DNA from 3 places in the Kribbella sp. NPDC050459 genome. Region 2 is predicted to be linked to each of the others. Evidence: riboswitches for the same ligand, from Rfam matches in the RefSeq annotation. Region 2 holds a riboswitch; each other region holds the start of a gene.
The links. A riboswitch is a leader RNA that binds a small molecule or an ion and turns the genes downstream of it on or off. The one in region 2 is predicted to bind ZMP and ZTP.
Positions count from the first base shown of each region.

Region 1: another riboswitch for ZMP and ZTP. It lies ahead of AB0I12_RS05650 (bifunctional 5,10-methylenetetrahydrofolate dehydrogenase/5,10-methenyltetrahydrofolate cyclohydrolase); the one in region 2 lies ahead of AB0I12_RS17815 (5-aminoimidazole-4-carboxamide ribonucleotide transformylase).
Region 3: another riboswitch for ZMP and ZTP. It lies ahead of AB0I12_RS14320 (glycine hydroxymethyltransferase); the one in region 2 lies ahead of AB0I12_RS17815 (5-aminoimidazole-4-carboxamide ribonucleotide transformylase).

Region 1 is NZ_JBFAJQ010000001.1:1,231,230-1,241,133, forward strand. Features, by position in the region: gene dop (depupylase/deamidase Dop) at 1-769, shown strand, start outside; gene AB0I12_RS05625 (ubiquitin-like protein Pup) at 825-1,034, shown strand; gene prcB (proteasome subunit beta) at 1,043-1,885, shown strand; gene prcA (proteasome subunit alpha) at 1,923-2,765, shown strand; gene AB0I12_RS05640 (NUDIX hydrolase) at 2,762-3,397, shown strand; gene AB0I12_RS05645 (nitroreductase family deazaflavin-dependent oxidoreductase) at 3,417-3,836, shown strand; ZMP/ZTP riboswitch at 3,852-3,936, shown strand; gene AB0I12_RS05650 (bifunctional 5,10-methylenetetrahydrofolate dehydrogenase/5,10-methenyltetrahydrofolate cyclohydrolase) at 3,957-4,808, shown strand; gene AB0I12_RS05655 (phytanoyl-CoA dioxygenase family protein) at 4,817-5,671, opposite strand; gene AB0I12_RS05660 (helix-turn-helix domain-containing protein) at 5,737-6,633, shown strand; gene aroH (chorismate mutase) at 6,719-7,087, shown strand; gene AB0I12_RS05670 (prephenate dehydrogenase) at 7,084-8,148, shown strand; gene cmk ((d)CMP kinase) at 8,180-8,860, shown strand; gene AB0I12_RS05680 (lysophospholipid acyltransferase family protein) at 8,976-9,704, shown strand; gene der (ribosome biogenesis GTPase Der) at 9,697-9,904, shown strand, end outside.
Region 2 is NZ_JBFAJQ010000004.1:375,353-385,256, forward strand. Features, by position in the region: gene AB0I12_RS17785 (FAD-binding oxidoreductase) at 1-1,070, opposite strand, end outside; gene AB0I12_RS17790 (2-hydroxyacid dehydrogenase) at 1,148-2,080, shown strand; gene AB0I12_RS17795 (exo-alpha-sialidase) at 2,114-3,208, shown strand; gene AB0I12_RS17800 (MoaD/ThiS family protein) at 3,205-3,468, shown strand; gene AB0I12_RS17805 (AAA family ATPase) at 3,527-4,072, shown strand; gene AB0I12_RS17810 (MMPL family transporter) at 4,193-6,451, shown strand; gene AB0I12_RS17815 (5-aminoimidazole-4-carboxamide ribonucleotide transformylase) at 6,452-7,330, opposite strand; ZMP/ZTP riboswitch at 7,349-7,425, opposite strand; gene AB0I12_RS17820 (class I SAM-dependent methyltransferase) at 7,428-8,156, opposite strand; gene AB0I12_RS17825 (CHAP domain-containing protein) at 8,240-8,764, opposite strand; gene AB0I12_RS17830 (acetolactate synthase large subunit) at 9,180-9,904, shown strand, end outside.
Region 3 is NZ_JBFAJQ010000003.1:648,651-658,554, reverse strand. Features, by position in the region: gene AB0I12_RS14335 (hypothetical protein) at 1-886, opposite strand, end outside; gene AB0I12_RS14330 (MarR family transcriptional regulator) at 883-1,353, opposite strand; gene AB0I12_RS14325 (DHA2 family efflux MFS transporter permease subunit) at 1,417-2,967, shown strand; gene AB0I12_RS14320 (glycine hydroxymethyltransferase) at 3,019-4,467, opposite strand; ZMP/ZTP riboswitch at 4,496-4,576, opposite strand; gene AB0I12_RS14315 (acyl-CoA dehydrogenase family protein) at 4,573-6,204, opposite strand; gene AB0I12_RS14310 (YhjD/YihY/BrkB family envelope integrity protein) at 6,268-7,431, shown strand; gene rsgA (ribosome small subunit-dependent GTPase A) at 7,585-8,652, shown strand; gene AB0I12_RS14300 (SDR family oxidoreductase) at 8,669-9,412, shown strand; gene AB0I12_RS14295 (DMT family transporter) at 9,590-9,904, shown strand, end outside.

The DNA of each region.
Region 1 (9,904 bases), on a different contig from region 2:
CGAGATCTCGACGTACCTCAAGGTCGGCACGACGTCGCTGGTGCTGGCGATGATCGAGGACGGCTGGCTGACCGACGACCTGGGCGTCGACCGCCCGGTGACCGCGCTGCACGAGGTCAGCCACGACCCGACCTGCACGCATCTGCTGACGATGAAGGACGGCCGCAAGCTCACCGCGGTGCAGCTCCAGACGGAATACCTGGAGCAGGCCCGCAAGTACGTCGAGGACAAGTACGGCGACGATGCGGACCGGCAGACCAAGGACGTGCTGCACCGCTGGGAGCAGGTGCTCGACCAGCTCGCGACCGACCCGATGAAGCTGTCCGACCAGCTCGACTGGGTCGCGAAGTACAAACTGCTCCAGTCCTACCGTGACCGGGACGGCCTGGAGTGGGACGACCCGAAGCTGCACCTCGTCGACCTGCAGTACGCCGACCTCCGCCCGGACAAGGGCCTGTATTACAAGTTGGTGAAGTCCGGGCGGATGCAGCGGCTCGTCACCGACGAGGAGATCCGGATGGCCGTCGCGCACCCGCCGACCGACACCCGGGCGTACTTCCGCGGCCGCTGCATGCAGCAGTACGCGCCGCAGGTCGCGGCCGCCTCCTGGGACTCGGTGATCTTCGATCTGCCGGGCAAGGAGTCGCTGCAGCGGATCCCGACGCTGGACCCGCTGCGGGGCACGAAAGCGCATGTCGGGGCACTTCTTGACCAATGCGACACCGCAAGTGACCTGGTTCGCACCATTACTGGGGGTGCCGCCGGGTAGGGTCGCTCTTGAGGGTCGGTTGGGCGGCCCTCCCAGCGGTTCTAGGAGGTGTGCCATGGCGAAGGACGGCGGTCAGCAGCACAAGCAGCCGAAGCGTTCGTCGACCGAGGAAGAGGTCGAGCAGGTCGAGGCGTCGGAGGACGTCCAGGAGCGCAAAGAGCGACTCGACGAGGACGTCGACTCGATCCTGGACGAGATCGACGAGGTGCTCGAGGAGAACGCCGAGGAGTTCGTCCGCGGTTTCGTGCAAAAGGGTGGGGAGTGAACCGCTCGATGACATCTGATGCCTCCGGCCGGCTGCCGGAAGCCTTCCTGACCCCAGGCGGCTCGTCGTTCATGGACTTCCTGGCCGGGCACGCGCCCGACCTGTTGCCCGGACGACGGTCCCTGGGCCAGGGTGACCTGTCCAGCGAAGTCCCGCACGGCACGACGATCGTGGCGGCCACCTTTCCCGGTGGCGTGATCATGGCCGGCGACCGGCGGGCCACGATGGGCAACATCATCGCCCAGCGTGACATCGAGAAGGTCTTCCCCGCCGACGAGTACTCGGCGGTCGCGTTCGCCGGCTCGGCCGGCTTCGGGATCGAGATGGTCCGGTTGTTCCAGGTCGAGCTGGAGCACTACGAGAAGCTCGAGGGCGCCACGCTCAGCCTCGACGGCAAGGCCAACCGGCTGAGCGCGCTGATCCGCGGCAATCTGCCGATGGCCATGCAGGGCCTCACCGTGGTGCCGCTGTTCGCGGGCTACGACGAGGACATCAAGGGCGGCCGGATCTTCTCCTACGACCCGACCGGCGGTCGGTACGAGGAGACCCACTTCTACAGCGTCGGCTCGGGCTCGCTGTTCGCCCGCGGCGCGCTGAAGAAGCTGTACCGCGAGGACCTGTCCGAGACCGACTGCGCGACGGTGGCGATCCAGTCGCTGATCGACGCGGCCGACGACGACTCTGCGACCGGCGGCCCGGACATGCTCCGGCGGATCTTCCCGGTGGTCGGCGTGGTCACCGCGGACGGGTACCGGCGGCTGCCGGAGGACGAGGTCGCGACGCTCGTCGACGCGGCCTGGAGCCAGCGGCACCAGCGTCCCGACGGCCCGGCCTCGGCGTCCCTGACCTGACCAAGATCTCGATCGACTGACGAGGACGACACCTTCGATGAGCGTTCCCTTCTACGTCTCGCCCGAGCAGCTGATGCGGGACCGGGCGGACTTCGCCCGCAAAGGCATCGCCAAGGGCCGCAGCGCGATCGCGCTGCAATATGCCGACGGCATCCTGTTCGTCGCGGAGAACCGCTCGCCTGCACTGCACAAGGTCGCGGAGATCTACGACCGGATGGCGTTCGCCGCTGTCGGGCGGTACAACGAGTTCGAGAACCTGCGGATCGCCGGCGTCCGGCTCGCCGACATGCGCGGGTACTCCTACGACCGCCGCGACGTCACCGGCCGGGCGCTGGCCAACGCCTACGCGCAGACCCTCGGCGCGATCTTCTCCTCCGGCGGTGAGAAGCCGCTCGAGGTCGAGATCCTGGTCGCCGAGATCGGCGCGAGCCCGGCCGAGGACCAGATCTACCGGCTGACGTACGACGGCTCGATCGCCGACGTCCGGGGGTACGCCGTGATGGGCGGCCCGGCCGAGCAGGTCGCGGACTACGTCGGCGAGCACTACAGCGAGGGCATCTCGCTGGCCGGCGCGCTCCGGCTCGCCGTGGACGCGCTCGGCCACGACGGCACCGAGGTCCGGGAGCTGACGCCGGACCAGCTCGAGGTCGCGGTTCTGGACCGGACCCGGTCGCAGGTGCGCAAGTTCAAGCGGATGTCCGAGGAGACGCTCGCCGGCATCCTGAGCGAGTCCCGCCCGGCCGAGGCTCCCACGGAGCCGGCCGAGGAGGAGTCTGAGGCATCGGGCGAGTCGCCGGCCGACGAGGCTCCGGTGGCCCCGGCGGAGGACGACGCGCCGGTCGCGCCGCCGGAGGATCCCGACACCGACCGTCCGCTGTGACGGACCGGAACGAGAGCTCAGCCGCTACCGACGAGGTGGCGGCTGAGCAGTTCTCGGGCCAGTTGACTGTCGCCCGGGTCGGGGATCCGGAGCCGTGGGAGCTGCTGGGGGAGGAGCCCGGCTTCCACCGGTTCCTGACGGTGAACCTGCGCCGCTACCGGATGCCGGACGGTCGCGAGGTCGACTGGGACGTATTCGGCCCGAGGTCCGCGGCCGGGATCACGTCCGGTGTGACGGTGCTGCCGTTGACCCCCGAAGGCCGGATCGTGACGGTGCGGATGTTCCGGGCCGGTCCGGACCGGGTCGTCACCAACCTGCCGGGCGGCTACGTCGAGCCGGGCGAAGACCCCGCGCTCGCCGGCGCCCGGGAGCTCGAGGAGGAGACCGGCTACCTCTGTGAGTCGCTCGACATCGTCGGCTGGCAGTGGTCGTCGGCGTCCTCGACGTACCGCAAGTACGTCGGGATCGCGCGCGGCTGCCGCCCGGACGGGAAGCAGCAGCTGGACGAGACCGAGGACTGTGTCCCGGTCGAGCTGACCGTGGACGCGTTCCGCGCCGAGCTGCGCACTCCCGGTGCGATGACCGGAATCGACGCGGCCTATCTGGCGTTGGACCACGCAGGATTGCTTTGACACACTGCGGAGGATCGATATGAGCGACTGGAACGCGAACGTCATCGAGGAGTTCCGGGCCAACGAAGGCAAGGTCGGAGGCCAGTTCGAGGGTGCACCGATGGTGTTGCTGCACCACTACGGCCGCAAGAGCGGGCAGGAGTACGTCGCTCCGACGATGTATCTCGCCGACGAGACCGACCCGGACGTGATCTACGTCTTCGCCAGCAAGGGCGGCGCGCCCACCGACCCGGAGTGGTACCGCAACCTCGTCGCCGCCGGTAAGGGCACCGTCGAGATCGGCACCGAGAAGCACGACGTCACGGTCACCGACGTGACCGGCGGCGAGCGCGACCGCATCTACGCCGAGCAGGCGCGCCGCTACCCGGGCTTCGCCGACTACGAACGCCGGACCGCCGGTGTCCGGACCATCCCCGTCCTCGCGCTGAAGCGCGCGTAAGGGGCCGGTATCCTGGCGGCGGACCGCGACTGGCGCTGAGGTGGACGACCACCGGGGAACGGTCTGCCATCCGGCTTCGCCGCGCGCCTGGGCACCTTCTGCGACACAGGAGTGCTCCAGATGACCGCTGATCTCATGATCGGGACCGATCTCGCGGCCGAGATGGTCGCCAAGACTGCAGAGCGCGCCCGCGCCCTGCAGGAGCAGTACGGCGTCCAGCCGTGCCTGGCGACCGTTCTGGTGGGTGACGACCCGGCGTCGGCGACGTACGTGCGGATGAAGCAGAACCGGTCGAAGAAGGCCGGGATCGCGTCGCGCAGCGTCGTACTGCCGGCCACGACGACCACCGCCGAACTCGTCGCGGAGATCACCAAGCTGTCCGGCGACCCGGCGGTGCACGGGATCCTGCTGCAGCACCCGGTGCCGGCGCAGATCGACGAGCGGGCCGCGTTCGAGGCGATCGACCCGGCGAAGGACGTCGACGGCGTGACCATGCGCTCGTTCGCGGCGATGGCGTTCAACGACACCAAGGACCCGGGGTTCCGGTCCGCGACGCCCGGCGGGATCATGCGACTGCTCGCGGCGTACGACGTCCCGCTCGAAGGGGCGCACGCGGTGGTGATCGGCCGCAGCCCGATCCTCGGCAAGCCGGCCGGCATGTTGCTGCTGGCATCGAATGCGACCGTCACGTACGCGCACTCCCGGACGCGCGACCTGCCGGAACTGGTCCGGACCGCGGACGTCGTGATCGCCGCCGTCGGCAAGGCGAACTTCGTCCGCGGTGACTGGCTGAAGCCCGGCGCCGTGGTGGTCGACGCCGGCTACAACGAGGGCAACGTCGGTGACGTGCACTTCGCGGAGGCGGCCGAGGTCGCCCGGCTGATCACGCCGGTCCCGGGCGGCGTCGGGCCGATGACGATCGCCCTCCTCCTGGAGCAAACCGCCGACGCCGCCGAGGCCCAGCTGCGGTAGGGCGTGTCCTAGCGGTCGCAGCCGCCGTCCTTGTCCGGGCGGGAGTGCGGCCGGGCGATGTCGTCGAGGCCTTTGTAGGCGTACGGGTCGGTGCCGGCGACCATGACGATGTCGCGGTAGTCGTGCTTGGCGACGTGAACGCCGTCCGGCACGGAGTGCCAGGGGAGCAGCGACTCGGCGCTCATGTAGTGGTTGGCGAGCGCGCGGCGGAGACCGCGGCGGCCGGTGTTCGGCAGTGATCGGTGCAGGAGGTAGCCGTTGAAGATCACCGCCGAGCCGGCCGGCACCTCGACCGGTACGGCGTCGTCGTCGGAGTACGGGAAGTCGAATGCCTCCACCGTGCAGTCGAAGCGGAGATCGTCCTGCTCCCGATCGGGATAGATGACCCCACGCCGGTGCGAGCCCGGCAAGACCCACAGGCAGCCGTTCTCCACGGTGGCGTCGTCGAGTGCGATCCAGGCCGCGGTCAGCGAGCGGTCCCTGGTCGGGATGAAGAACTCGTCCTGATGCCACGCCTGGCCCGGCCTGCCCTCGGCCTTGATGAACAGCATGGACTGCATCGCCTTGACGTTCGGCCCGATGACCGCGGTCAACGTCTCGACCACGCGCGGCGCGTGCAGGGCGGCGAGCGCGACGTCGGACGCCTTGTGCGGGTGGTGGATGCAGAGGAACTGCCGCAGGACGTCGTCGGTGGACTCCGTGTCCGGAGCGCCCTCGACGGTGCCGAGGTCGCCGCGGCAGAGCTGCTCGGCGGCAGTGTGGAGCGCGGTGACCTCTTCGGGTGGGAGGGCCTGATCGAGGACGACGAAGCCGTCCCGCCGGTAGGACTCGACCAGCTCGTCGGTGATCTCGGTGAAGTGCATTCAGCCACTGTCGCGGAGCACGCGGAGCCGGCCAATGTCGCAGACGAGCGCTCTACTATCTGTTCATGATCTTGCGATCGCCGGTGATCAGCGTGAACTCGCCGATCCAGATCGCGGACTACGCTCCCGGAGCGACCTACGGGCCGCGCCGCCTGCCGAACTTCGAACTGCTCTGGATCCTCCACGGTTCCGCGCTCTGGCGAACCGAGGTGTACGACGACGCGGGTGTCCGGCAGGCGACGGTCGAGCGCGAGCTCCGGCCCGGCTCGCTCGCACTCGCCAAGCGCGGGAATCGGGACGCCTATAGCTGGGACTGTGATCGCGGATCGCGGCATGCGTACGTGCACTTCCAGATCGAGGACCTCGGCGACCTCGGCGATCCGGCTGATTGGCCCTGGGTGCGGTCGATGTCTGATCCGGGCCTGCTCGCGGAGCTGTGCAGCTACTTGCTGGACGTTCCGACGCCGGCCCGGGGCCACAGCGACCGGCTGGTCGCGACGATGCTCGAGGTCTTCGTCAGCGCTCCGGCCGGCCCGCCACATGCCGACCTGCCAGCCGCCGTCCGGCGCCTGGTCGATCACGTGGCAACCGTGTGGGCCAACGGTGGTCCCCGGATCGTCGGCGTCGCGGAGCTGGCAGGCACGGCGAATCTGTCCGCGGGGCATCTGCACCGGCTGTTCCGGCAGGAGTACGGGTGCGGACCGGCGTACGCGCTGGATCTGATCCGGCTGGCCCGGGCCGCTACCGCGCTGCTGGGCACCAACGCCACGATCGCGGAGATCGCGGCCGACTGCGGTTACAGCAATCCGTACCACTTCTCGCGCCGGTTCTCGCTGGCGTACGGCGACCCGCCGGGAACGTTCCGTCGCCGCCGGCAGCTGTCCGATCCACTGGCGCCGGTGCGCGCGGCCGGACTGCTGCCGATGGCCCGCCGGCTCCTCGACGCCGCCCGGAACAGCTGACCCAGCGTGCACGATCCGAGACGGCTGTCCAGTCCTTGGCGACCGTGGCCTAGGGTTGGGTGAGACGAAAAGAAGGAGGCAGCACGTGGCGGTACGGGCGATCCGGGGTGCCACCCAGCTGGACGTGGACGAGCGCGAGCACCTGCTCGAGCGGTCCGCGGAGCTGGTGAAGGCGGTCCTGGAGGCGAACGATCTGGAGAACGAGGATCTGATCAGCATCCTGTTCACCGTCACGTCGGACCTGCGCTCGGAGTTCCCCGCCGTCGCGGGGCGGCAGATCGGGCTCACCGACGTACCGCTGATGTGCATGCAGGAGATCCCGGTGCCGCACGCGCTGCCGCGGGTCGTCCGGCTGATGGTGCACACCGAGACATCCCGGTCCCGGGACAAGATCCAGCACGTCTACCTGCACGGCGCGGTCGCGCTCCGTCCGGACCTGACCGGCGCCCAATGACCGAGCTTCGCGGCCCGGTCCGCATCGTCGGCACCGGGCTGATCGGCACGTCGATCGGCCTCGCCTTGGCGCGGCTCGGCGTGGTCGTCGAGCTCGTCGACGGGAACCCGGACAACGCGCTGATGGCCGAGCGGATCGGCGCCGGCGCGCGGACGGTCGACATCGAGCCGCAGCTGGTCGTGGTCGCCGTACCGCCGGACCATGTCGGCGCCGTCGTCGCCGAGCAGCTGCAGCAGACCCGGGCGATCGTCACGGACGCGGCCAGTGTGAAGTCGAAGCCGCTGACCGACGCGCGCGGCCTGATCGACGACGTCAGCCGGTACGTCGGCAGCCACCCGATGGCGGGCTCCGAGCGCAACGGCCCACTGGCGGCCCGCGCGGACCTGTTCGACGGCGCCACCTGGGCGATCACCCCGCACGCGACGAGCGCCCCGGAGGCGGTCGATCTGGTCCGGCGGCTCGCCGAGGCCTGCGGCGCGCGGACGGTCGAGCTGTCCGTCGAGGACCACGACCTGGGCGTCGCCCGGGTCTCGCACCTTCCGCATCTGATGTCGGCGCTTGCCGCGGGCACCCTCGCGGACGCGCCGTCCTCGCACCTCGAGCTGTCCGGTCAGGGCGTCCGCGACGTGACCCGGATCGCGGCCGGCGACCCGCGGCTGTGGACCCAGATCGTGTCGGCGAACTCGACCGCGCTGACCGGCCTGCTGGAGCAGATCCGCGGCGAGCTCGACCGGCTGCTCGTTGCCCTCGGCAAGGAGGAGGCGGCCGACGAGCTGACCGCGATCCTCGGCCAGGGCGTGTCCGGCGCCGTGCGGGTGCCGGGCAAACACGGTACGCCGCACATCGACCTGGTCACGGTGCTCGTCACGATCCCGGACCGCCCGGGTCAGCTGGCCCGGCTGTTCGCCGACGCCGCCGAGTCCGGCGCCAACGTCGAGGACCTGCGCATCGACCACAGCCCCGGCCGCCCGGCCGGTGAGGTCGAGCTCGCCGTCAAGCCCGGCTCGGTCGACCAGCTGGTCGACGTCCTCACCGAGCGCGGGTGGGTAGTCCACCGCTAGCTTGTCCCCGCGCGAAGGTAATCTTCGGGGCATGATCATCGCTGTGGACGGGCCGAGCGGCTCCGGTAAGTCGAGCACCGCGCGCGGAGTGGCCACCCGGCTCGGACTGCGCTACCTGGACACCGGGGCGACGTACCGCGCGGTGACCTGGTCGGCCGTCGACCGCGGTCTGGACCTGGACGACACGGCGGCGGTCGCGCAGCGCGCGCGGGAGCTGGAGCTGGAGATCAGCACCGACCCGGGCCGCCAGTTCGTGATCGCCGATGGGACCGACATCACCGCCGCGATCCGGGAGCCCCGGATCAGCGAGGTGGTGTCGAAGATCGCCACCAACCTGGACGTCCGCCACGAGCTGGTCCGGCGGCAGCGAGCCGTCATCGACGCCGCGCAGGACGGCGGCGGGATCGTGGTCGAGGGCCGCGACATCGCCACCGTGGTCGCCCCGGACGCCGAGCTCAAGGTGCACCTGACCGCCGACCAGGACGCCCGGCTGTCCCGGCGCGGCGCCGAGCTGGGGTCCGGTGCGGTCAGCGCGGAGCAGTTGCGGGACCAGATCGTCCGCCGCGACGCCGACGACGCGACGGTCTCGCAGTTCCTGGTCGCCTCCGACGGAGCCGTCACCGTCGATTCCACCCATCTGACCCTTGAGGAGGTCATCGACGTGATCAGCCGGCTCGCCAAGGAGACCGTTCCTCAGGGCCGGGAGCTATGACTGTACCCATGCCGCGCCTCCGGCGCGGTGGGTCATGGGGCTTTGATTTCCGGTCTTCCCTCGTCGCTCCGGTCGCTGCGCTCCCTGCGCTCCTCAGTCCAGACCGGGAAGCCCTATGACCGCGGAAGTCACCGGGCACAAGGATCTGCCTCGCACCGACGACCTGCCCGCGCTGCCGTACCGGTTCGCGGTCCCGCTGCGGAAGGTCGCCGCGCCGTACTTCCGGCGCAAGTACAACCTGACCATCCACCACGAGGACCGGTTCCCGCTGACCGGGCCGCTGCTGATGGCCCCGAACCACCTGAGCCTGCTGGACGCGCCGCTGCTCGGCGCGCTCGCGCCGCGGATGCTGCACCAGCTCGGCAAGATCGAGGTGTTCGGCGGGCTGCAGGGCAGGTTCCTGCACCTGATCGGGCAGATCCCGGTCGACCGCTCGTCGTACGACCCGCTCGCGGTCCGCAAGTCGATCCAGGTGCTGCGCGACGGGCGGGTGCTGAACATCTACCCGGAGGGCACCCGCGGGCCCGGCGACTTCAGCCGGATCAAGGTCGGCCTGGCGTACCTGGCGATGGTCACCGGCGCGCCGATCCTGCCGGTCGCGCTGATGGGGACGCGGCTGGCGGGCGGCGACGTGGAGGGCTATCCGCCGGCCGGAAGCCGGATCGACGTGGTGTACGGCGAGCCTTTCGCCGTCGAGCGCGTACCCTTTCCCAGGAGACATTCCGACGTACAGGCGGTCACCGGCCACATCGGGGACGTGCTGCGCGCCCATGTGAAGGCGGCCGTCGAAGAAACCGGCCACCCGCTCCCGGGCTGGCGAGACCCGAAGGACCCTGATGACTGACCTGCCCACCGAAGTACCGACGCACGACCGGGAGGACACCGGGCCGCTGCCCGTCCTTGCGATCGTCGGGCGGCCGAACGTGGGCAAGTCCACGCTGGTCAACCGCATCATCGGCCGCCGCGAGGCGGTCGTCGAGGACACCCCGGGCGTCACCCGGGACCGCGTGTCGTACGACGCCAACTGGGCCGGCCGCGAGTTCA
Region 2 (9,904 bases):
CAGAGCCAGACGGGCCGCATGCCCACGTTCGCGTCGAACCAGCGCAGGAACTCCGCCAGTCGCGCGACCGGGATCTCCACGTCCTGCACCACGCGCTCGCGGTCCGCATGGCCGCGGCGGCGGTTCAGCCGGGCGGCGATGTGATGCCGGTTCTCGAAGCCGACGAACTTGTAGAACACGTCGCTGCGTCGCCAGCGGCGAGGCCACAACCGCCGTACGACGGGCTGCTGCGCGCCGAACGCCCTCGAGCACCAGAACCAGTCGGTGTCCCAGCGCCACAGGTAGTCGTGGGCGGTGAGGAAGTCCCGCTGCCGCTGCTGGATCGAACGGTAGTAGATCTGCTGACCTGTGTAGTCGCTGGTGCGGATCGCGGCGTCGCTGTTGCGGCCGAGAGTGAGGTACGCCTCCGACGGGCTGAACGCGACGCCGTCGACGAAGTGCACCGGCTCACCGTCGTACGTGCCGGAGGCAACGATCTCGTCGATGGCCGGCGCGAGCTCGTCCAGGCCGAGTCGGACGTGCCGGAGCGCGACGTACGGCGAGATGCGGTCGAGTTCGATGCGCAGCCGGGTGGCGTACCCGAGCGTGCCGTAGGAGTTCGGGAACATCCGGAACAGGTCCGCGTGCTCGCCGGAAGGCTGCGCCGTGACCACGTCGCCGGCGCCGGTGAGGATGTCCAGCTCGAGCACGGACTCGTGCGGCAGGCCGGCGCGGAACGACGACGACTCGATGCCGAGCCCAGTGACCGCGCCGCCGAGGGTGATCGTCTTCAGCTGCGGCACCACCATCGGCATCAGGCCGTACGGAAGGGTCGCCGCGACCAGGTCCTCGTATGTGCACATGCCCTGGACGTCGGCCGTGCGGGCGGCCGGGTCGATGCCGAGGACACCGGTCAGCTTCGACACGTCCAGCCCTGGACGGTCGACCGCGGCCCGCGGCCGGAACAGGTTCGAGCTGCGCTTGGCCAGCCGAACGGGCTCGCCCGGCGGGATCAGTTCGTACGACTCCCGCAGCCGCCCGACGGCCTGATCGTGCGCGACCACCACCGCCCTGTCCGATGTCGAAGGCACCGATCCAGAGTACGACGACGGCCGCTCCGTGGCACCGGAGTTCAAAACTGTCCACGATCCCGAGTAGGTTGAAACGCATGGTTGACGTGGTGAAGGCATGGCTTCCGTGGGAGGACCCCGCCGGGTTCCTCGGCGGGGTGCCCGACGGGTTCGACGTGGACTTCTATGCCGGCGGCGAGCGGCCCACGTCGCTCGACGAGGTGGAGTTCTACGTGCCGAGCTACATGGGCGGCGGTGACGTGTTCGACGTCATCCGCGACATGCCGGCGCTGAAGGTCGTGCAGCTGCAGACGGCCGGGTTCGAGCACGCGCAGTCGCGGCTCGCCGACGGCGTTACCCTGTGCAACGCGCGCGGCGTGCACGACGCGTCCACGGCCGAGCTGGCGGTCGGGCTCATCCTCGCGTCGTTCCGGAACCTGCCGCGTGCGATCCGTGACCAGGAGCGCCAGGTCTGGCCGGGGTCGTACGACGAGGTCGACGACTCGCTCGCCGACCGCACGGTGCTGATCCTCGGGTACGGCGCGATCGGCGAGGCGCTCGAGCGGCGGCTGACCGGGTTCGAGTGCGACGTGATCCGGGTCGCCCGGAGTGCGCGGGACGGCGTGCACCCGATCGCGGAGCTGCCCGAGCTGTTGCCGCGCGCCGACGTCGTCGTGCTGCTGACCCCCGCGACGCCGGAGACCAAGCGGATGGTGGACGCCAAGTTCCTGGCCTCGATGAAGGACGGCGCCCTGCTGGTGAACGTCGCCCGCGGCATCGTCGTCGACACCGACGCGCTGCTCGCCGAGCTCGGGACGCGCCGGATCCGGGCCGCGCTCGACGTGACCGACCCGGAGCCGTTGCCCGCCGGACATCCGCTGTGGTCTGCTCCGAATGTGCTGATCAACCCGCACCGCGGCGGCGCCTCGACGGCGTTCGCGCCGCGGGTCGCGCGGCTGGTGCGTGCGCAGTTGCAGCGCTACGCGTCCGGGGAACCGTTGATCAACGTGGTGGCTGGGCCGCCACGCTAGAACACGCTGGGACACGCTAGGAGGAGGACGACGATGTCCGAGGCCGTACTGCTGATCGGTACCAAGAAGGGGCTCTGGATCGGCCGGAGCGACGCTGCCCGCAAGGACTGGCAGCTGGACGGGCCGGTGCCCGAGTTCGAGATGCAGGGCGTGTACGCCGTGGGCATCGACACCCGTGGCGACCGGCCTCGGCTGTTCGTCGGCGGCACCAGCGAGCACTGGGGGCCGGCGGTCTTCCACTCCGACGACCTCGGCAAGAGCTGGGCGGAGCCGCCGGAGGGCTCGATCGGGTTCCCGGAGGACGCCGACGCGTCGCTGGAGCGGGTCTGGCAGATCCAGCCGGGACCGCCCGGTCAGCCGGGCGTCGTGTACGCCGGGTCCGAGCCGCAGGCGCTGTGGAAGTCGACCGACGGCGGGGTGACGTTCGAGCTGGTCCGCGGTCTGTGGGACCACCCGCACCGGTCGGAGTGGGGCGCCGGGTTCGGCGGCGCGGCGATCCACACCGTGGTGCCGCACCCGACCGATCCCGACCGGGTGAGTGTGGCGATGTCCACCGGCGGGGTCTACCGGACCGCCGACGGCGGCGCGACCTGGTCCCCGGCGAACCAGGGGATCCAGGCGAAGTTCTTCCCGGACCCGTACCCGGAGTTCGGCCAGTGCGTCCACAAGCTGGCCGCGCACCCCGACGCACCGCAGCGGCTGTTCGCGCAGAACCACCACGGCGTGTACCGCTCGGACGACGGCGGCGCGGTCTGGACGTCGATCGCGGACGGTCTGCCGTCGGACTTCGGGTTTCCGATCGTGGTGCACCCGCACGAGCCCGAGACCGTGTACGTGTTCCCGCTGGTCGCGGACGCGAACCGGATTCCTACCGGGGCGCAGTGCCGGGTCTTCCGGTCCCGGGACGCCGGCGCCACCTGGGAGCCGCTGGCGGCCGGACTGCCCGACGTCTCCTACGTGCCGGTGCTGCGGGACGCGATGTCCACCGACACCGCCGATCCCGCCGGGGTGTACGTCGGCACGCGGGACGGCTGTGTCTACGCGAGCCCCGACGCCGGCGACGGCTGGGTCGAGGTCGCCCGGCACCTGCCCGACGTACTGACAGTGCGCGCCGCGGTGGTCGGATGATCGGCGTCCGGCTGCCCACGGTGCTCCGGCCGTTCGCGGGCGGCGCCGAGCGCGTCGAGGTCGAGGCGCGGAGCGTGGCCGAGGCGTTCGCCGCGCTCGACGCACCGCTGCGCCGGCGGCTGACCGACGAGCAGGGGGCGATCCGCCGGCACGTCAACATCTACCTCGGTGACGACAACATCCGCGATCTCGACGGTCTGGGGACGTCGCTCGACGACGGCGACGAGCTGTTGATCCTGCCCAGCGTCGCGGGCGGCTGACGGCGCGCGAAAACAAAAGACTGCACTTCCGGGCGCCGCTTGGTTAGCGTCGGGCGGCATGAGCAACGTCCTCCTGCTGACCGGGCCGTCCGGCTCCGGCAAGACGACCGTGGCGCGACTCGTCGCGACCGACGCGCCACGGCCCACGATGCACCTGACCACCGACGAGTTCTACCGCGGTATCCGCACCGGCTTCGTCGCGCCGTACCTGCCCGGTGCGGAACGCCAGAACGAGGTGGTCGTCGAGGCGATCGTGGCCACCGTCGCCGTCTATGCGCGCGGCGGGTACGACGTGGTGGTCGACGGCATCATCGGCCCGTGGTTCCTCGCCCCGTTCCGTGCGGCCGCGGCGGCGGGCGAGTGGGCGATGTCCTACGTCGTCCTGCGCCCGGACCTCGGGACGACGCTGCAGCGCGGACAAGCCCGGCCCCAGCCCGAGTTGACCGACGCCGACGCCCTCACCGGGCTGCACGGCGCGTTCGCCGACCTCGGCGCGCTGGAGCCGCACGCGCTCGACACCACCCGGCTCGACCCGGACCGAACGGCCGCCGAGGTCCGCAAAGCCGTTGCCTCCGGCTCCTACCTGCTCAACGCCAGCGGATGAGGACAGGCTGTGACCGTCGGCGCCGAGGGGTTGTGACCCTGTCCCGGCCGACCTAGATTCGCGGGTGGGGGCCGGCGGCTGGGCCGTCGCCTGGGGGGTGCCCGGGGGGAGGGGCACCTCATGCATGCATTCCTGCACCGCCTCGGTCGCGGGGCGGCACATTTCCATTGGCTCGTGATCGGCGGCTGGCTGGTGGCCGTTGTCGCGCTGTTCGTGCTCAAGGGTGCGTTCGGCGGCACGTATTCCAACAACTACACGGTTCCGGGCAGTGAGTCATCCGCTGGTTTGAACATCCTGAACAAGGACTTCAGCACCGCCGGCGGCTATTCGGGCTCGATCGTGTTCCACGCGAAGTCCGGCACGGTGGCCGAACACTCCGCGCAGGTCAAGTCGTCGATGGACGCCGTCGCGAAGCTGCCCGACGTGGTCAGCGCCGTCGACCCGCTGGCGACCTCGCAGACGGCGTACATCTCCAAGGACGGCAGCATCGTCAACGCGCCGGTCTCGTTCTCGGTGGTGCCGGCCGCACTCGACAGCTCGTACCTCGACAAACTCGACGCGGCGGTCGAGCCGGCCCGCGCGGCCGGCCTTCAGGTCGAGTACGGCGGCGGCGCCGGTCAGATCGGCAAACAGGCCGACGACCTGCCCTCGGAGGCGATCGGTCTGCTGCTCGCGCTGGTGCTGCTGTTCCTGATGTTCCGGTCCGTCGTCGCGGCCGGACTGCCGCTGCTGTCGGCGGTCTTCAGCGTCGGCGGCGGACTGGCGATCCTCGGTCTGCTCGCGGCGGTGAAGACGTTCCCGGTGTCCGCGCCGACGGTCGCGACCTTGCTCGGCCTCGGGGTCGCGATCGACTACGGACTCTTCCTGGTGTCGCGCCATCGCGAGCAGTTGGAGGACGGGATGAGCGTCCGCGAGTCGGCGGGACGGGCCGCCTCCACCTCCGGTGCGGCCATCGTGGTCGCCGGTGGGACGGTCGTGATCGCGATCCTCGGTCTGTACGTGTCCGGCGTACCGTTCGTCGGCGCGCTCGGGCTGTCGTCGGCGATCGTGGTCGCGGTCACGGTGCTGGCCGCCCTGACGCTGATCCCCGCGCTGCTGGGGCTGGCGAACCTGAAGGTCCTGAACCGCAAGGACCGGCACCACCTCACCGAGGAACGCGAACTCGAGGCCGGCCTCCCGGATGATTCCGCGGTCGCCGCGCATCGTGCGGAGGAACACGAACGCCGCGACGCCGCGCACGAGCGGAGTGCGTTCGCGCGCTGGGGCCGCAAGGTGAGCGCCCGGCCGTGGCCGTTCGGCATCGCCGCGACGCTGGTGCTGCTCGTCCTGTCGATCCCGCTGCTGTCGATGAACCTCGGCCAGCTCGACGCCGGTACCGACCCGGCCCAGGACTCCAGCCGGAAGGCGTACGACCTGATTGCGCAGGGGTTCGGCCCGGGAGCCAACGGTCCGCTGACGGTCGTCGTCCAGCTGGAGTCGGTGAGTGCGGCCGACAAGCAGTCGGTGCTCAGCGGCCTGGCTTCGACGCTGCAGAAGACCCCGGGCGTGGCCGCCGTCCAGCAGCCGAGCACGAACAGCGCCGGGACGACCGCGATCATCAACGTCGTCCCGACCACGTCGCCGTCGTCGGCCGACACCGAGGACCTGGTCAACCGGATCCGTGACGACGTGCTGCCCGGCCAGAAGGAACCGACGTACGTCGTCGGCACCACCGCCGGGTACGTCGACTTCACCGAGAAGGTGGGCAGCCGGATGCCGTGGCTGATCGGGGCCGTGGTGCTGCTCGCGTTCGTGCTGCTGACGGTGGCGTTCCGCTCGCTGCTGATCGGCGTGAAGGCCGCGGTTCTCAACCTGTTGTCGGTCGGGGCCGCGTACGGCGTGATCGTCGCGGTCTTCCAGTGGGGCTGGGGATCGTCGCTGGTCGGGATCGACGAGAAGGTGCCGATCCCGTCGTTCGTGCCGATGCTGATGTTCGCGATCGTGTTCGGGCTCTCGATGGACTACGAGGTGTTCCTGCTGTCCCGGGTGCACGAGGCCTGGATCGCGACCGGGGACAGCCACCGCGCGGTCGCGATCGGGATCGGCGCGACCGCGCGGGTGATCACCACGGCGGCCGCGATCATGATCGTGGTCTTCCTGAGCTTCGTCCAGGACGACGACCCGACGGTGAAGATGCTGGCGGTCGGCATGGCCGTGGCCGTGCTGATCGACGCCAGCATCGTCAGGATGATCCTGGTCCCGTCCGTGATGACGCTGCTCGGCCCGCGCGCCTGGTGGCTGCCGCGCTGGCTGGACCGGATCGTGCCCGACATCCAGCTCGAGGGCGGAGCGCCGTCGGCGCCCCCGGCGCCACGGGAGAAGGTGGGCTCGGCTCCCTGATCAGTGCCGGAACAACCGGACACCGGTCACGGTCCGGCGGATGCCTCGCTCGGCGCACGCCGCGGCGACCTCGCCGGACCGGATCGACCCGCCGGGCTCCACGATGTGCGTGACGCCGTACCGCTGCGCCTCGTCGACGTTGTCGCTGAAGGGGAGTACGCCGTCGGACACCATCGTGACGCCGGTGAGCGGCTCGTCCGAGCGGCGGGACCACCACAGCGCGGCCTTCTCACCGGCCAGGCGGGTGCAGTCGACGCGGGACTGCTGGCCCGCGCCGATGCCGATCGCCACCGTGTCCTTCACCATCACCACGGTGTTCGACTGGGTGTAGCGGGCGACGATCAGGCCGAGCACGGCATCGTCGGGGAGGTCGCGCGGCACCGGCAGCGCGTCGCGCTCCTGCGTAAGCCGCGCGCCGAAGATCTCCCGTACCTCCTCGGCCGGCGGCTCGAACTCCGGGTCGACCTCGAGCACCAGGTAGGTTCCGCGCTTCTTCGCGGCCAGGATCTCGACGACGCCCTCGTCGTACCCGGGCGCGATGATCCCGTCCGAGACGACCCGCTTCAGCACGCCGGCCAGCTCCAGGTCGACCGGATGCGAGACCGCCACGAAGTCGCCGTACGACGACTTCGGATCGGCGTCCCGGGCCCGGGTGTACGCCGCCGCCACGGTCTCGCCGAGCGCCGCGCCGGCGGGGGAGACGTGCTTGTACGACGCCGCCGCCGGCCTTCCGAGCGCCTGCGCGGCGTCGCGCACCAACTGCCATCCGGTCAAGGCGTCGAGGATGTTGATGTACGACGGTTCGCCCGCGACCACCGTGAACGGCGGGTGCTCGACAGCGGCCGTTTGATGAGGATTCGTTCCGTACCGCAGGCGCATCGCGACCTCCGAGTCGATCGGAGGCGCCCAGGCGGACGACGCCCTGTAGTTCGCTCCCTGGTGGTGATCCACCCTCGCCAGTCGCGGTGCGGCCAGACTACTTCGTGGCGCGGACGACGAGCATCGGCGCGTCCGCGGTCGGCGGCTCCCCGTGCCACCCGCTCTCGATCGTCACGCCGGTGAACCCGGCCTGCCGCAGATCGGCGGTGATCTCCTCGGCCGTCCGGAAGTACAAGACGTTGCGGTAGACCGCGTCGTGGCCGTCCGGGAAGACGTTGTGGGCATCGAACACCACGCGCCCGCCGGCGATCTCGATCAGCTCGAGCCACTCCTTCAGATGTCCGGCCGCGGTGTCGCGCTCGCCGTACGTCGCGTCGCTCGTCCACTGCTCCCACGCGCGGGCCGCCGGGTTGCGCGACTCGAACGCGAACATCCCACCGGGACGCAGCGCGGCGGCGAGCGCTGTCACCGACGCCTGGTGTTCCGCGACGTGCATCATCGTGTTGCCGCTGCTGACCACGAGATCCGCATCGCCGCTCGGCTCGACCACGTGATGGTCGCCGTCGATCCAGGTGACCGCCTCGGCGCCCGGCTGGCGGCGTGCGTAGCCGAGCATCGTCGGGCTCGGGTCGATGCCGATCACCGCCCGGCCCGGCGCGACGAGGGACCGGGTGAGGAGACCGGTGCCGCAGCCGAAGTCGATGACCTTCGTCGTGCCCTCGGCCAGTGACCGGTAGTAGGCGTGGTCGTCGCCCGGCGGGTTGTCCAGGTCGTACAGATGCACCAGCTGCTCGTCGCCGTACGGATCGTCAGTCACGTATCGCATGCTAGGCAGCCGCGTCGGCCGCGGACCAGGAAAAGAGGGGAGCCGGTGCGGGGGACGAGTTCCGCACCGGCTCGATCAGGGGATCAGACCGCGGAGACCCAGGCGTAGATGTCGGCGGGACGGCCGGCGTTCCCGGCGTGCTGCGGGTCGAACGGCCCGTGCTTGCGCACCTCGTTGCCCGAGTTGCCCTCGACCGTGCTGATCCTGCCGTCGGTGCCGACGGCAACGACCACGCCGGTGTGCACGCTGGTGTCGGTGTCATCCGGGCCGGTGCCGTAGAGCACGATGTCACCGGGCTGCATGCCGGTGTCGCCGTCGTGCGTGCGGCCCTTTCCCTGGCCCCAGGTGTAGATGTCGCCGGTGAAGCCGTAGTTGGGGATCTGGATGCCGGCCTGCCGCCAGGTCCAGGTGGCGAAGTGCGCGCACCACGCCTCGCACGGTCCGTACGGGTTGCAGTTGCTGCCGGGCGGTGTCTCCTGCTGGCCCACCTCGCCGTTGGCCGCGTTCACGATGGTTGTCCGGGTGTCGGCCGCGGCGGCGGTCAGCGACAGCGATCCGCAGAGGGCGACGGCAACGGCCGCCACGAGCATTCGTACCGAGAGGCGCATGGTCACTCCGATCGGGAGAGGGGGCGGTGGAAACCTTCGAGCGCGCGACCCCAGTATGTGACTGATTAACCTCACAGAGCCATTGCGGCGGCATCAAGTTACCGACACGCTGATCGTAAGACGGCTGTCCCAGATATTGAGACACAGGCGAGCCCAACTTGACCCGGTCGCCGGTTGTCGGCGAATAATGCCTACATGCGATCGATTCTCCTCGTACTTGTGCGGCGCGCCGACTGACGCGACCACAGAGTCGAGCGCGCCCCTTCAGCCAACCCGGCGGAAGGGGTTTTTTGTTGCCAATGCGACTATCTGCGACCCAGTAGCGCGGCGGGAACGACCACGAGCGAGGATGGATCGGTCGCGAAAAGCGCAGCTTTTTCGGCACAACAGCGTGACTGACTGAGGGAAGGCACTCATGAGTGAGCAGCTGACCGGGGCACAGGCTCTGATCCGCGCACTGGAACATGCCGGGGTCGACACCGTCTTCGGCATCCCGGGCGGCGCGATCCTCCCGGCGTACGACCCGATGCTCGACTCGACCCAGATCCGCCACATCCTGGTACGTCACGAGCAGGGCGCCGGCCACGCCGCCCAGGGGTACGCCGCGGCGTCCGGCAAGGTCGGCGTCTGTATGGCCACCTCGGGACCGGGCGCGACGAACCTCGTCACCCCGATCGCCGACGCGTACATGGACTCGGTGCCGCTGGTGGCGATCACCGGGCAGGTCGCGAGCGCCGCGATCGGCACCGACGCCTTCCAGGAGGCCGACATCCGCGGCATCACGATGCCGATCACCAAGCACAACTTCCTGGTCAACAACCCGGACGAGATCGCCACCACGATCGCCGAGGCCTTCCACATCGCCTCCACCGGCCGGCCCGGCCCGGTGCTGGTCGACGTGACCAAGGACGCGATGCAGACCAAGGGCGTCGACTTCCAGTGGCCGACCGAGCTCTCGCTGCCCGGCTACCGGCCGGTGACCCGCCCGCACCCCAAGCAGGTGCGTGAGGCGGCCCGCCTGATCGCCGCGGCCGAGAAGCCGGTGCTGTACGTCGGCGGCGGCGTGATCCGTGCGCAGGCCAGCGCCGAGCTCAAGGAGCTCGCCGAGCTGCTCGGCATCCCCGTCGTCACCACGCTGAT
Region 3 (9,904 bases), on a different contig from region 2:
CGGAGGCACGGTGCCGGTCCGGCGTGGTCTCACCGCGAGCGGTCGGCGAGCGCAGCGCTTCGGGTTTCGTGAAGTCGGCGACGGCTGCGACCACCTCGGGCGTGTAGACGTCCTCGTACGTCGTGGGCGCCGCAGCGGGCTCGGCCGGGGGTCGGACGACCTCCTTCAGCTCGGTCCGGAAGAACTTGACCAGCTCCTTCGCCCGGAGGAACCGGCTGCGGCGAAGGACTGCCTGCTCGCCGGCGAGCGAGGCGGTCTGCCGCCAGTTCACGTCGAACACGACCCGCCCGCGCTGGAACCCCACGTTCGTCTCGCCACCGGCGTACCCGCGTGCGTTGCCGTGCGTGAAGAACGAGCTGTAGAAGGCTCCCTCGTCCTCGTACTTCAGCACGTTCCACGCCCGGAATGGATCCGTCGGCAGGTCACCCCGCACCCAGGCCTCGTCCATCAGCGCGTGCGACGTCGCGTTCAGCGGCCGATGCCCGACGTACCGGTACTGCGGTCGCTCGCCGCGCCGGCGCCGCTCGTACTCGGCGATGATCTGCGGCCACTCGTCCGCGGACACCGCCCGCGCCAGCCGGGAGGCGAACGACGTCCGCGCGCGCAACTCGGCCCGCGACGTGACGGGATGATCGGTGCGCCCGGTCATCGTCTCGAGCTTGTCCATCGCGAAGGTGCCGCCGTGCGGAGCCACCCGCTCCCAGCGGGTCACCCGGAACGACGGACGGTTCCGCCCGCCGGTCACCGCGTTGAGCGCGCGCAGCGCACCGATCGCGGCACGGTACAGCGGGACCCGGCGGCGCATGATGCGGGTCTCCCACGCGGTGCGGTAGTCGCTGTCCAGCCACGCCGTACCGACGAGCCGCTTCGCCTCGCGGCGGTTCACCGTGAGTGTGCCGAGCGCCAGTTCTTGATCATCTGGTCCATGTCGGCGTGGATGAAGGCGAAGAAGTCGGCCGCCTCGGTGAGGCGGCGGCCGACGGGGGAGTCCTCGCCGAACAGCGACGCGCCGGAGCGGCTGGTCGACTCCCACTCGCTGAGGGCCAGGTTGCGGCGCTCGAGGATCGCCGCGAAGACGTCCTCGCGGATCCGGTAGTGGTCCTTGCGTGAGCCCGGCAGCCGCTCGCGGGAGATGAAGGAGACCTGGAGCAGCTGCCGGACGGCGCCGGACACGGCGGGCTGGCTGATCTTCAGCGACTCGGCGAGCTCGGCCGCCGTCATCGTGCCGGTGGGGCTGACCAGCATCGCGCCCATCACCCGCGCCGACATCGTCGGCACGCCGCTGTTCGCCAGCACGCCCGCGAAGCGCTCGACGAACTGGCTGACTGCCTCCCGGCTCGGTTCCTCCGCCATGGTTGAAGCTTACAGTAATCTGATCTATCGCAACTATCACAAACTTCTGATATTTTGAATTTCATGACCTCGACCATCGGCACTTCCTCGCCGGCGCTCACCGGTGCGCGGCGCTTCGGAGTCCTCATCGCCCTGTGTCTCGCCGTCCTCGTCCTCGGCCTGGACACCACCGTGCTCAACGTCGCCCTCCCGACGCTCTCCCAGGACCTGGACGCGTCCACGAGCCAGCTGCAATGGATGGCGAACAGCTACAACCTGGTGCTCGCCGCGCTGCTGCTGCCGGCCGGGCTGCTCGGCGACCGGTACGGCCGGCGCAGGATCATCGCGATCGCGCTGTCCCTGTTCGGGCTGGCGTCCGTCGCCTGCGCGCTGTCGGACTCGGCCGGTCAGCTGATCGCCGCCCGGGCGTTCCTCGGGATCGGCGCGGCGATGATCGTCCCGGTCGCGCTGTCGCTGATCACCGTGCTGTTCCGCACCGCGGAGGAGCGGAAGAAGGCGATCGGGTTCTTCGTCGTTGCCAACAGCATCGGTATGCCGCTGGGCCCGATCGTCGGCGGCCTGCTGCTCGACCACGCCGGCTGGCAGTGGATCTTCGTGATCAACGTGCCGATCGCGTTCCTCGCCGCATTCGCCGTCACGCTGCTCGTCCCGGAGAGCCGCAGCTCGAACCGCCCGGCCATCGACTGGCCCGGCATCGTCTTGTCCAGCGCGGGTCTGGCCGCTCTGGTGTACGGCGTGACGAAGGCCGGCGAGACGTCCTGGGGTGACGGCGTCACGATCGTGTACCTCGCGCTGGCCGTCGTCCTGATCGGCGCGTTCCTGCTCTGGCAGCGGCGGGCCGCCGGTCCGCTGATCGAGCTGCGATTGTTCAGCGAGAAGGTGTTCACCGGCGGCGCCGTACTGCTGACGGTCTCGGTGTTCGCGATCTTCGGGCTGCTGTTCACGATGCCGCAGTACTTCCAGGGCATCAACGGGTCCGACGCGCTGCACACCGGGCTGAAGCTGCTGCCGTTCATCGGCGGCATGACGGTCGGCGCGAAGCTGGCCGAACCGGTCGAGGCCCGCGTCGGCACCCGGCTGGTCGTGATGACCGGTTTCGCGGTGATGGCGGCCGGGTTCGTGCTCGGCGCCTTCACCGACCTCGGCACCGGGTACGGCTACACCGCGACCTGGTTCGCCGTGGTCGGCTTCGGCCTCGGGTGCTCGATGCCGCAGGCAATGAACGCGGCGCTCGGCGTCCTCGACCCGGAGCGGGCCGGCACCGGATCGGGCCTGCTGCAGGCGTTCCGCCAGGTCGGCGGCACGGTGGGAGTCGCCGTCCTCGGCACCGTCCTGAACTCGGTCTATCGCCACGACGTCGACACCGCAGGTCTGCCGGCGCAGGCAGCGGACGCGGTCGAGAAGAGCCTCGGCGGCGGACTCGCGGTGGCCGCGAAGACGGGGTCGGCCGACCTCGCGAACAGCGTGCGCGACGCCTTCCTCACCAGCCTGAACACCACGATGTGGGTGTCCGCCGGCATCGCTGTCACCGGCGCGGTCCTCGCGGCCGTACTGATGCCGAAGCGTGCCGCGAAACCGTCGCCGGACGTCCTGATGGGTGTGCAGGACTCCTGATCACACGACACAGCGCCCGCTCCACGGGGGGAGCGGGCGCTGGTTTGCGTGTCAGTTGAGCACGAGGCCCGGGTACAGCGGGAACTTCTCGAGCATCTCGGCCGAGGCGGCCTTGGTCTTGTCGGCGACGCCGTCGGCCAGCACGTACTTCGCCTTGGACGGTGCGCCCGCAGAGGTGGTCGTCGGCGTGGTCGCGGAGAGCACGTCGACGATCAGCTCGGCGACCCGGTCGAACTCGTCGGCGCCGAAGCCGCGCGTGGTGAGCGCCGGCGTACCGATCCGGACGCCCGACGTGTACCAGGCGCCGTTCGGGTCGCGCGGGACGGCGTTGCGGTTGGTGACGATGCCCGCGTCGAGCAGCGCGGACTCGGCCTGCCGGCCGGTGACGCCGTACGACGAGACGTCGAGCAGGACCAGGTGGTTCTCGGTGCCGTCCGTCACCAGCTTGACGCCGCGCTTCATCAGACCCTCGGCAAGCGTGACCGCGTTGTCGGCGACCGCCTGCGCGTACTGCTGGAACGAGGGCTGCCGCGCCTCGGCCAGCGCGACGGCCTTCGCGGCCATCGTCTGGCTGAGCGGGCCGCCCAGGACCATCGGGCAGCCGCGGTCGACGGACTCGGCGTACTCCGGCTGGCACAGGACCATGCCGCCGCGCGGGCCGCGCAGCGACTTGTGCGTCGTGGTCGTCGTGACGTGCGCGTGCGGGACCGGGTCGAAGTCGCCGGTGAAGACCTTGCCCGCGACCAGGCCGGCGAAGTGCGCCATGTCGACCATCAGGGTCGCGCCGACCTCGTCGGCGATCTCGCGCATTGTCGCGAAGTTCACCTTGCGCGGGTACGCCGAGTAGCCGGCGATCAGGATCAGCGGCTTGAACTCGCGGGCCTTGCGGGCGACGTCGTCGTAGTCGAGCAGGCCGGTCGCCGGGTCGGTGCCGTAGGAGTGCTGGTTGAACATCTTGCCGGAGATGTTCGGCCGGAAACCGTGCGTCAGGTGACCGCCGGCGTCCAGCGACATACCGAGCATCTTCTGGTCGCCGAGCGCCTTGCGGAGCTTGGTCCAGTCCTCCTCGCTCAGGTCGTTGACGTGCTTCGCGCCCGCCTCGGCCAGCGCCGGGGACTCGATCCGCTGGGCCAGGATCGCCCAGAACGCGACCAGGTTCGCGTCGATGCCGGAGTGCGGCTGGACGTAGGCGTGCGGCGCGTCGAACAGGGCCCGCGCGTGGTCGGCCGCGGTCTGCTCGACGGTGTCGACGTTCTGGCAGCCGGCGTAGAAGCGGTGCCCGATGGTGCCCTCGGCGTACTTGTCCGACAGCCAGTTGCCCATCGTGAGCAAGGTGGCGGGGGAGGCGTAGTTCTCGCTCGCGATCAGCTTCAGCGAGGACCGCTGGTCGGCCAGCTCGGCCTTGATCGCGCCGGCGATGGTGGGCTCCACCGCGGCGATCACCTGCAGCGCGTTGTTGTACGCGGCCGACGCGGCGGCGGCGTCGAAGGGTTGAGTCATCGTTGTCTCTCCTGCGGTTGCAGTGGGTCGCCGGCACCCAGGCGCACGGTGCCCGCGTTCTTCGCTCCCCGGTGGTTCTCCACCTAGCGCGCCAGTCGCGACGCCTCACCCTATCGCGCGCTCGAGGATCCGATCGAACGGCGTCGTGCGCGGCAGCGTCCCGAACACTCCGCCCCAGTCACCCGCCAGCCGCGACGCGACGAATGCGTCCGCGACCTCGGGCGCGGAATGCCGGATCAGCAACGATGCCTGGAGGCAAAGAGCCATCTGTCCGGCCAGCCTGCGCGCGCCCGCTTCGGCATTCTCGGTGTCAGCAAGCGCTTGCAGTACGTCGTTCACCGCCGCGTCCAGCCGCTGATCGGCACCCTGAACGGCAGCCATCTCCGTCAGCCACGCGTCGAGCGACTCCGGGCGGCGCAGCGCCCGCAGGACGTCGAGCGCGTTGACGTTGCCTGATCCTTCCCAGATCGAGTTCAGCGGCGACTCCCGGTAGAGCAGCGGCAGCCCGGACTCCTCGACGTACCCGTTCCCGCCGAGGCATTCCAGCGCCTCGGCCACCATGAACGGCGTCCGCTTGCACACCCAGAACTTCGCGAGCGGCAGCGCGATCCGCCGGAACGCCGCCTGCTGCGGGTCGCCCGCGGTCGCGGCGTCCACCGCGGCGGCCAGGCGCATCCCCAGGGCCGTCGCCGCCTCGGACTCGATCGCGAGATCCGCCAACACGTTCTGCATGGCCGGCTTGTCCGCCAGCAACCCACCGAACGCGCTCCGGTGCCGCGTATGCCAAGCAGCCTCGACCAGCGCCCGCCGCTGCAGGGCCGCGGAGCCGAGCACACAGTCCAGACGGGTCGCCGCGACCATCTCGATGATCGTCCGCACCCCGGCGCCCTCGTCTCCCAGCCGGTACCCGATGGTGCCGTGGAACTCGACCTCCGACGACGCGTTCGACCGGTTCCCGAGCTTGTCCTTGAGCCGCTGCAGCGCGAACGGGTTCCGGTTGCCGTCGGCAAGAACCCGCGGTACGACGAAGCAGCTCAGTCCGTCCGGCGCCTGCGCCAGGACCAGGAAGAGGTCCACCTGCGGCGCGGAGCAGAACCACTTGTGCCCGTTCAGCTGGTACACGTCCCCGGCCGGGGTCGCGGTCGTGAGGTTCGCCCGGACGTCGGAGCCGCCCTGCTTCTCGGTCATCCCCATCCCCGCGAGTACGCCGTGCTTCGCCGCGACCGGCAACCGCCGTACGTCGTACCGGGTCGACGCCAGTTGCGGGACCCATTCCTTGGCGAGCTGCTCGTCCGCCCTGAGCGCCGGCACCGCGGCGTACGTCATCGAGATCGGGCAGCCGTGCCCGGGCTCGACCTGCGACCACAGGTAGAACCCCGCGGCGCGGGTCAGGTGTGGCGCCGGGTGGTCGCTCGGCTGTGTCGTCCAGGGCGCGGCCTGGAGCCCGAACCCGACGGCCTGCTCCATCAGCCAGTGCCACGACGGGTGGAACTCGACCTCGTCGATCCGGTTCCCGTAGCGGTCGTGGGTGCGCAGGACCGGCGGGTTCTGGTTCGCGGGGAGGGCGTGCGCACGGGCCTCCTCGGAGCCCGCGAGCTCGCCGATCCGGCCGAGTCCGGGATCCGCCGTCAGGTCGGCGTACGGACGCAGAGCGTCACCGAGGGGCCGGTCCTGGGTGAAGAAGTTCACGCCCCGCAGTGGGGGAGCCTGATTCGTTACCGCGAATGGGTCCGCCATGTCAGTACGGTAAGCGGTATGGCACGTTCTGGGGCAGGACCCACTGGTGGGAGCTCCCTCTCATTGGCATGGGTTCGCAAGGTCCCCGCGACGACCTGGAAGCTGCTCACCCAGACGGTCGGCGTCTGTCTGCGCTACCGGGTCACCGGACTCGCGGCCGAGGGGGCGTTCTTCGCGATCCTCTCGCTGCCGCCGCTGATCTTCGGGCTGGCCGGCTCGCTCGGTTACATCGCGAGCAAGTGGTTCGAGGTCGAGACGATCAACGACATCAAGCAGCAGATCGTCGACCTGGCCGCCCGGGCGCTGACCGACGACTCGATCAAGAACGTCATCGCGCCGACCCTCGACCAGGTGCTGAACGGCGGCCGGCCGGACGTCATCTCGATCGGTTTCGTGCTGGCCCTGTGGTCCGGCAGCCGCGCGCTGAACGTGTTCGTCGACACCATCACGATCATGTACGGGATGGGCGGCAAGCGGGGCATCGTCCGGACCCGGGCGCTGTCGTTCTCGCTGTACTGCGCGGCCCTCGTCATCGGGGTCATCGTCCTGCCGCTGGTGCTGGCCGGACCGAACGCGGTCGACGCGCTGCTGCCGCACCGGCTGGACTTCCTGAACCAGCTGTACTGGCCGGTGGTCACGATCCTGTCCGCGGGCTTCCTGAACACCCTGTACCACCTGTCGGTCCCGATCCGGACGCCGTGGGTCTCCGACCTGCCCGGCTCGTTCCTGGCGCTGTCGATCTGGATCCTGGGCAGCTTCGTGCTCCGGTGGATCCTGCAGAGCACGGTCGGCGGTACGTCGATCTACGGGCCGCTGGCCGCGCCGATCGCGGTCCTGATGTGGCTCTACATGACCGCGATCGCCGTACTCATCGGCGCCGCGCTGAACGCGGTCGTGGACCGGCTGTGGCCGCACAAGGCGCAGGTCGCAGAGGTCAAGAACGTCGCGACGGTCGAGGAGGCCGGCGACGAGGTCGAGCCGGTGATGAGGGCGGAGTCGGAGCCGCACCACGACCACACGCTGACCCCGGTGATGGAGGAGGAGCGGCCCGAGGCGCAGCTCGGCCGGAAGATCGAGAAGCTCGCCGAGCGGCCACGCAATGCCGTCCCTCGACCGAAGGCTGAGCCGAAGCCTGAGCCTGAAGCTCAAGGTGAGACCGAGGCCGCGCGCAAGCCGGCCTCGGTCGGAAAATCCGGTGCGCAGGGTGACACCGACGACCTAGGCTGACGGCATCGCGACACACGGTCCCCGGCTCGGGACCGCTGGAACCGGAAGGAGGCAACCGCCATGAGCTTTCAACAGGCCCGTCGGGCCGTTGTCTCCTACACCGTCCGTCCGCTGACCTGATCCCGCGGCCGGACCCTCGGAAAGGTTCGCCGCATGTCAGCCACACTTCAGGCCCTGGGACTCGACAGTTCCACGGCCGAGTTTCTGCAGTCCGTCCCGGAGGACCTCGTTCCGGGACGCGTCGCCCGGGTCGACAAGGGCCTGGCGACGGTCTTCACCGAGGACGGTCCGGTCCGCGCGAGCTGGTCCGGGGCGCTGCTCGCCGAGATCGCCTCCGACGCCCAGGCCGGCCCCTGCACAGGGGACTGGGTCGTCCTGCGGTTCTGGCCGGACGACCGGATCACGCTCGAGTCGGTGCTGCCGCGCCGGACCACGATCGTGCGCGCCGAGGTCGGCGGCTCGTCGCGCGGGCAGGTGCTCGCCGCCAACGTCGACGTGATCGCCATCGTCGTCGGTCTGGTCCCGGAGCCGAACATCGTCCGCATCGAGCGGTTCCTGGCGCTGGCCTGGGAGAGCGGTGCACGGCCGGTCGTCGTACTGACCAAGTCCGACCTCGTCGGGGACGCCGAGTCGCTGGCCGAGGACGTGGCGCTCGCCGCGCCGGGTGCCGACGTACTGGTGTGCAGCGCGACCACGGGTGCGGGCATCGACGACGTACGGGCGCTGCTCGACGGGAACGCCACATTGGCGCTGCTCGGCTCGAGTGGTGCCGGCAAGTCGTCGCTGGTGAATGCTCTCGCCGGCGTGGAGCTGCTGGACGTTCAGGAGATCCGCGAGGACGGCAAGGGCCGCCATACGTCGGTACGGCGCGAGCTGATCGTGCTGCCCGCGGGCGGGGTCGTCATCGACACGCCCGGGCTGCGGGGGATCGGCCTGCAGGAGAGCGGCGAAGGACTGGCCGCGGCGTTCCCCGACATCACGTCGCTGGCGGAGCAGTGCAAGTTCAAGGACTGCTCACATGTGATGGAGCCCGGGTGCGCGGTGCAGGCGGCGCTGGAGGACGGGTCGTTGCCGTACCGGCGCTACGACAGCTGGGTGAAGCTGCAGCGCGAAGCGGCGTACATGGCTCGTCGGGCCGACGCGCGGCTGCGGGCGCAGGCGAAGAAGGACTGGGTGCGGGCCAGCAAGTCGTACCGACGGGACATCAAGCCTCGCGGTTGATGAAAGGATCGGTCCCATGAACCGATCTGTGCTGGTGACGGGGGCTTCGCGGGGGATCGGCGCGGCGGCGGCGCGGGCGTTCGCTGCCGCGGGTGATCGCGTAGCCGTTCACTACAGCTCCTCGCCGGACGCCGCGGCCCAGGTCCTGAAGGAGCTTCCCGGGACGGGGCACGTGATGGTCCAGGCCGACCTCGCCGACCCGGAGGCGATCCGGACCGCGGTCGACGACGCGGCGCGGACGCTCGGCGGGATCGACGTCCTGGTGAACAACGCCGGCGTGTACCACCCGCACCGGATCCGCGAGTCGACGTACGCCGAATGGCAGCAGGCGTGGACGGACACGCTCGCCGTGAATCTCGTTGGCCCGTCCAACGTCACCTGGTGCGCGGTCCGGCACATGCCGCGCGGCGGGCGGATCGTGAACGTGTCGTCGCGCGGCGCGTTCCGCGGCGAGCCGAACCAGCCGGCGTACGGTGCCTCGAAGGCGGCGATCGTCTCCTTCACGCAGTCGCTGGCGCGGGCGCTCGGGCCGGACGGGATCGCGGTCACCGCGATCGCGCCGGGCTGGACCGTGACGGACATGGCCGCGGTGAACCTGGCCGGCGACGGGTACGACCGGCGCCGGCTGGAGAGCCCGCTCGAACGCGTGGCCGATCCGTCCGAGGTCGCCGCCGCGATCCTGTACCTGGCATCGCCCGAGGCCGAGTTCGCCACCGGGACCGTGCTGGACTTCAACGGAGGTTCGTACCTGCGGATGTAAATGCGTTCGCCCGACGGCGGGGGACTGGTTAAGGTCCTCCTCGTGCATCGCATCATCACTCCGCCGGCCGCCGCTTAGCGGACGGCTGCTCTCGCGCCCAGGTCGTCGGCCTGGGCTTCTTCGGGCTGTTCGCAGACGCCTCGACCATTCGTTGCGAACACCTTCCCGGAGTGTCCCATGCACCACCGTCTCTCGACGAGGCGTGCCCTCGTCGCCATCATCGCCGCCGCCGTCGCCTGGGGCACCGGCGGCCCGACCGGCGCCCTTCTCACCCAGCAGGGCCTCACACCACTCGCCGTCTCCTTCTGGCGCCTGGCATCCGCCGCCCTCTGGCTGATCCTTGCCCGCCTCCTCACCCGCCGTACCCCGGTTCGTCCGTTGGTGGCGGCCGGCTCGGTGCGTCATGTGCTGAGCGGCTTGGGTTTGGCTGTCTGCCAGCTCGGCTACTTCACCGCGATCCCGCGCGTCGGCGTCGGAACAGCCACGGTGATC